2 regions of the Limosilactobacillus avium genome follow, and region 2 is predicted to be linked to the other one. Evidence: predicted binding sites of a transcription regulator. Region 2 holds the regulator's gene; the other holds the start of a gene.

Region 1 (3,416 bases), on a different contig from region 2:
CGGGCCAGGGTCCGGTTAGCACCGCCAAGGAGGACGATTGGCACCCGCGTTGCGTAACGCAGCCAGGGAATCTTCTTCAGACGGTCATTCATCGCTACCTGGGCCCGAAATAGGTCCGCCGAACGCACATAACCATTCAGGTGGAACTGCTCCGAAAGGTTGACCGCACCAAACGGAATCGAGATCAAGTCCCGGGCGCGGCGCTGTTGAACTAACACCAGTTCACAGCTTGCCCCACCAACATCTAAAATCAAACAGTGGTTAAGCTTAAGGGTCCGAATGACCCCCAAGTAGTCGTAATACGCCTCTTTTTTACCCGACAAAACCTGAAGCTGAATGCCAACTTCCTTTTGCACCCGGTTCAAGAATTCCTGACGATTCCGGGCCTGACGAACAGCTGCCGTGGTGATTGCCCGGACCTTGACGTTGGGAATTCCTTCATAGAGCTGCTTAAAACGCTTCAGAGCTTCAATTGTCCGCGTCATCGCTGCTTCTTGGAGCACCTTTTCGCGCCCCATTCCTTCAGAAAGACGGGTATTTTCCTTTACCCGCTTAATTTCACGAAAACGGCCATCCGGTGCAACTTCTGTAATTGCCATCCGTGCCGAGTTAGAGCCGAGGTCAACAATTGCGAGGTTTTCCACTATTTTCACCTCCGCTACATTAAATATAATTTAAAAGAATCGATCTCTTTTATGTTACCATGTTCCGTTCCGTGAAACACTAATTGTTACTGGTGTTTCGCAACTTTTTTTGCAAGAGAAAAGCCCCCGTACTCAAATTAACGAATACGAAGGGCGTTCCCAATTTTCAATTATATTTTAACCGAAGTAGTTAATACCGATGGCGTCCCGAACTTCCTTCAGGGTCTGGTTGGCAACCTCATTGGCGTGGGCGGACCCTTCCTTCAGGACCTGGTCAACGTAGTCCATGTTGGCGGCATACTTTTCACGCCGTTCCCGGATTGGCTTCAGCTCCGCCTGCAGGACATCGTTTAAGTAGCGCTTGATCTTAACGTCACCGAGGCCCCCTGCCTGGTACTGTTCCTTCAACTTAGCCACTTGGTCCTTGTCCGGGTCGAAGATGTCGAGGTAGGTGAAGACAGTATTACCTTCGACGTGCCCAGGGTCGGAAACCTTGATGTGGGTTGGGTCGGTGTACATCGACATGACCTTCTTTTGGATGGTGTCAGCGTCGTCGGAGAGGTAGATGCAATTGCCGAGGGACTTGCTCATCTTGGCATTGCCGTCAAGGCCAGGGATCCGGCCCTCACCCTTTGGTGGGAAGACCCCTTCCGGTTCAACCAGGATGTCCTTCTTGTAGATCCGGTTAAAGGTCCGAACGATTTCCCGGGTTTGTTCCAGCATCGGTTCTTGGTCGTCACCAACTGGCACGGTATCGGCCTTGAATGCCGTGATGTCCGCAGCCTGGCTCACGGGGTAGATCAAGAAGCCAGCCGGAACACTCTGGCCAAACTTCTTCTGCTTAATTTCCGTCTTGACAGTTGGGTTCCGCTTCAGACGGGAGACGGTGACCAGGTTCAGATAGTGCATGGTCAGTTCGCTCAGGGCTGGTACCTGAGACTGGACGAGGATGGTTGACTTCTTTGGGTCAATCCCCACCGCCAGGTAGTCCAAGGCCACTTCGTGCAGGGAGCGCCGGATCTTTTCGGGGTCCCGGGCGTTGTCAGTCAGGGCCTGTTGGTCAGCGATCATGATGAAGGTGTCGTACTTCCCCGTGTTTTGCAGTGCTACCCGGTTCTTCAATGAACCAACGTAGTGACCAATGTGTAGCTTACCCGTTGGCCGGTCACCAGTTAAAATTACGTGTTTCTTTTCTGCCATCATTAATTCCTCCTTATATTAAAAGCGCCCCATTAGCCGATTGACTAATAGGACGCTTGCGCGCGGTGCCACCTACATTGCAAATAACTTGCCGCTCTTTATTGATAATCATGTTAAAATCCAGTTCGCACCCTGGGGACCTTTTCACCAGCCGTCCCTCGCTAAACTCGTGCTACTCAATGTCTATATTCTAACCATTTTCGCTCCAAAAGGCAAGCGGGCAAGGCAAACGCTTGTTCCGGATGAAAAGTCCCCGTATAATGGAACAAGAATCTAACGAAAGGAGGGCTAACCGTGGCCCGCACCTACTTGGCAATTGACCTCAAATCCTTCTATGCTTCGGCGGAGTGTGCCGCTCACCACCTCAACCCGCTGACCACTAACCTCGTGGTCGCCGATGAGTCCCGGACGAGTAAGACCATCTGCCTAGCCGTCTCCCCGGCCCTTAAACAGTTTGGGGTACCAGGCCGGCCCCGCCTCTTCGAAGTCGAGCAAATTGTGGGAAAGTTGAACCGGGAACGAGCGCAAAAGGCGCCCCACCACCGGCTAACCAAGTATAGCTCCGTTTACCGGCCGCAGCTTTTGCGCAACCCCCGTTTGCGGATTGGCTTCAAGATTGTTCCACCACGAATGTCCTTCTACCTAAAGAAGAGTGCGGAGATTTACGAAATTTACCTCCGTTACCTCCCACCGGAGAAAATCCACCCCTACTCTATCGATGAGGTCTTAATGGACGTCACCGATTACCTGGCCGAGCACCACGTTTCGGCGCATGCCCTGGCCAAGGAGATGATCCAGACGATTCAGTTGGAGACGAAGATTACCGCCACGGCGGGGATTGGGACGAACCTCTACCTTGCAAAAGTGGCGATGGACATCGTTGCCAAGCGGATTCCGGCGGATGAGGATGGCGTCCGGATTGCCCAAATGAATGAACAGGAATACCGCCGCTACCTATGGGCCCACGAACCGTTGACCGACTTCTGGCGGATTGGTCGCGGTTACGCCAAGCGCCTCCAAAAGCTGGGACTAAACACCATGGGTGACATTGCCCGCTGTTCCTTGGGTAAGTTGTCCGACCCCTTAAACGAGGAGGTCCTCTACCGTGAATTCGGCAAGAACGCCGAGCTGATCATTGACCACGCCTGGGGATACGAATCGGCCACCATGGAAGACATTAAGAACTACCGGTCGAGCAACCACGGAATCTATTCCAGCATTGTCCTGCCTAAGCCGTATAAGTACAGTGAGGCCCGCCTGGTGGTCCGGGAGATGGTCGACATGCTGAGCCTCCAGATGGTTAAACGGGACCTGGTTGCGGACCAGTTTTCGCTGACGGTCAACTACGATGTCCAAAGCCTCCACCAGGGTCATGGTTACCACGGGCCGACGACGACTGACTTTTATGGTCGAGAGGTTCCCCACCCTGATCACGGTAGTTTTACAACTAAGCTCCCAACAGCATCACCACGGGAGCTAACGGATCACTTCCTGGAGGTATTTCAGCAGAAGGTCAATTCCGACCTCTTCGTCCGCCGGGTTACTGTCACCGCTAACCACCTAGTGAAGCAG
Region 2 (3,416 bases):
TGGCTTTTGCCACGACAAACGATTATATTGACCTCCGCGAACTAGCCAAAGTTCGGGGTGTTGATCCGAATAAGTACACAATTGGAATTGGCCAAGACCAGCAGGCCGTTGTTCCACCCACCCAAGACATCGTTACGCTGGGGGCCGCCGCTGCTCAGAAGCTTATGACTAAGCAGGTTATTGATCACCTATCGACAATCATCGTCGCCACTGAGTCGGGTGTTGACAACTCTAAGGCAAGTGCGATTAATATCAAAGAATTACTGGGCCTCAACGACTATGTCCGCGCAGTTGAACTAAAGGAAGCCTGTTACGCGGGAACGGCGGGAATTCAATTTGCCCGCGGCCTGGTAGCATTACATCCCCAAGAGACGGTGCTAATCATTGCCGCCGATATCGCCCGCTACGGTTTGCAAACGGCGGGCGAGGTTACCCAGGGGGCAGGTGCCGTTTCCATGCTGATTAGTGCCAACCCCCACATTTTGGCAATTGAACCGACAAGCGTGAACCTGACAAAAGACGTGATGGACTTCTGGCGTCCCCTCTATGCCACTGAGGCAATGGTGGATGGTAAATACTCAACCAACGTTTACGTTGACTTCTTCAAACAGGTATTTACCCGTTATCAAATGATGACTGGCCACCAGCTCGCTGATTTTGCGGGCCTGCTTTTCCACCTGCCATTCACTAAGATGGGTAAGAAGGCCCTGGAAGGGGTCCTGGGTGACCGGCAGGATCCAGTGGCAACTCGGTTGCGCACGGCGCTTACCGCCAGTCAATTGTACTGCCGCCAGGTCGGCAACCTATACACCGGTTCACTCTACCTCGCCCTCCTTTCGTTCCTGCAAAATGGGCAGGTCAAGGCTGGTGACCGGTTGGGCATGTTTAGTTACGGTTCCGGTGCCGAAGGTGAGTTTTACACGGGAATCGTTCAGCCGCACTTCTTGGACTATACTAATGATGTCCAAGCAATGCTTCAAAAGCGCCACCAGGTCTCAATTGCGGAATATGAGGACATGTTTAACCACCAGCTGGGGATGGATGAGCAGGATGTGGAATTTGACCTCGGCAATGACCATGCCCCCTTTGTTCTCGCGGGGCAGCAAAATCATCAGCGGATTTACAAACAACAATAATAAAAAGGGGCGCCAGCACTCGTATCTTCGAGTCCTGACGCCTTTGTTAGCTAAGTAGTTAAAAAATATTGTCGCGGAAGAGACCGACAACCTTTCCCAGGATCTTAACGTTCTTGAGAAAAATCGGGTCCATGGTATCATTTTCGGGTTGGAGACGGAAACGATTCTTTTCCTTAAAGAATCGCTTGCAGGTGGCCTCATTATCATCGTTCATTGCGATGACAATGTCACCGTTCTTGGCGGTGGACTGTTTACGGACGATTACTTGGTCACCGTTTAAAATGCCGGCCTTGATCATACTGGTTCCCCGAATCGTTAACATGAACAAGTCGTTGTTGTCCTGGATAGAAGGTGGAATGGGGAAAAAGTCCGTGGCGTCTTCTACGGCAAGAATTGGTTGCCCCGCCGTAACCACCCCTAACAGGGGAATTTTTGTCTGGCGTGGCTTTACCCCCAAGAGGTCCAGCCCTTTTGGCGTGATTTCCAGTGCCCGTGGCTTAGCAGGGTCCTTTTCCAAAAAGCCCCCTTCAATTAGACGGTTAATATGACCGTGGACGGTTGAAGTTGATGAAAGGCCGACCGCACTACAGATTTCACGAACGGTTGGCGGGTAGCCGTGGTCAGTGACCTGCTTGTGAATAAAACTTAGAACAGCCATTTGTTTATTTTTTGCCGGTTTTGCCATGATAGCACCTCATTAATTTATTATTATCTTAAGGATATCATAGCCTTACCGGAATTTCAAACGTACGTTCGCAATTGACAAAAAAAGTGATTAATTTAAAATGATATTGTGAATTAAAGAACTGGAGGTCAGCTTAATGACAGAATCAAAGGAACAGGAAAAGCTTTTAAAGCGGATCAATGAGCTTGCCCACAAAAATAAGAAGGAGGGCCTTACTGAGGCCGAAACCCGGGAACGTGAACGCCTGCGCCGTGAATACATCAAGAACTTCCGTGAGACCATGCGGAGCAACATTGAGATGATGCGGATCTACAACAATGAAGGAAAGGAAGTCACACCTGAAAAGGTGAAGGAAATCCAGCGGAAGAAAGGTCTCCGTGACGATTAATTTAATTTGCTACTTTTCAAGTGTTAAACATTCGTGTAAGATGAAAAGGTAACTTAACAAAGGAGGAAGCAATCTTGGGTATGACGATTTTATTTGTCATTCTGGCGCTGCTGGTTGGTTTATTAATCGGCTTCTTCGGTGCTCGTAAGTACATGGAAAACTACCTTCGTAATAATCCCCCAATTTCTGAGGAAATGTTGCGGACAATGATGCTCCAGATGGGGCAGAAGCCATCCAGCCGGAAGTTACATCAAATGATGCAAACGATGAAGGCACAAGCACGTAAGGCTAATAAGTAATTGGCCGGGTGACTTATATAAAAGAATAGGACTTCAATGCCTGGTTTACCAAACATTGAAGTCCTATATTTTTAATTAAAAATCATCGTCTTTAGGCTTTGGGGGCATGACGTAAACGAAGCTGGGGTCAATCTGCTTGTCGAGGTCATCAAAGGCCGTCTGCATCTCGTTTTCCAATTCTGCCTCGTACTCTTCATTTAGCTTTTTCTTCCGGTCAACGTAAATCGGCTTGCCAAAAGCAATCTTACGTGGCTTGCGAGTGAAGAGTTGCCCAAACTTAAGGGGCCCCTGGTAGACTGCCGGAACGAGGGGCACGTTCGCTAATTTAGCAATCAGGGTTGCGCCACCCTTGAGCTTGGCTGAGTAACGGGAACCACTGGGAAAAATAATTGTGGAAAGATCACCGTTACGCAGGAACTTCACCGGTGTTTTAATGGCGGATGGGCCCGGGTGCTTTCTATCTACTGGGTAGGCATTAAGGGCCCTTAAAAACCAGCCCGCGATTGGATTCTTAAATAACTCCTTTTTAGCCATAAAGCTAAATTTCTTTGGCCAAACGGCAAGGGCTAATAAAACGGGGTCCATCCATGTCCGGTGGGGTGCTACAATAATGTAGTTACCGTCGGGGAGGTTTTCCCGATTGTAGATACGGGCGCGCCCGTTAATCAATGTCAAAAATGGATTGACGATTTTTACTAAGAATGTGTAAAGCATTTTTATTCTTCCAATCTATGTTAAATGATACTTCAAAGCTAAAGTATGACTAAAAAAAGATCAACTTGCAAGGACAAAAGGGGAAATAGCGATGAATGAACCAACGAAATTCTTACGTGGCGACGAGCGAATCGACCAGTTATATAGCCAGGACGTCAAAATTATTCAGAGTCCGTCCTGCTTTGCCTTTTCCC

The links. Region 2 encodes LexA, which represses DNA repair genes until DNA is damaged. Its sites were predicted from a motif close to CNAACANNTGTTNG; they were not measured.
Region 1: the regulator LexA is predicted to act here: its motif matches at 2,071-2,084, upstream of QOS01_RS09790 (Y-family DNA polymerase).

What each region holds. Positions count from the first base shown of each region.
Region 1 is NZ_CANCWN010000047.1:2,085-5,500, reverse strand. Features, by position in the region: gene QOS01_RS09800 (Ppx/GppA family phosphatase) at 1-644, opposite strand, end outside; gene trpS (tryptophan--tRNA ligase) at 822-1,844, opposite strand; gene QOS01_RS09790 (Y-family DNA polymerase) at 2,139-3,416, shown strand, end outside.
Region 2 is NZ_CANCWN010000001.1:20,764-24,179, forward strand. Features, by position in the region: gene QOS01_RS00105 (hydroxymethylglutaryl-CoA synthase) at 1-1,136, shown strand, start outside; gene lexA (transcriptional repressor LexA) at 1,195-1,821, opposite strand; gene QOS01_RS00115 (DUF896 domain-containing protein) at 1,958-2,209, shown strand; gene QOS01_RS00120 (YneF family protein) at 2,284-2,508, shown strand; gene QOS01_RS00125 (lysophospholipid acyltransferase family protein) at 2,584-3,222, opposite strand; gene QOS01_RS00130 (tRNA1(Val) (adenine(37)-N6)-methyltransferase) at 3,314-3,416, shown strand, end outside.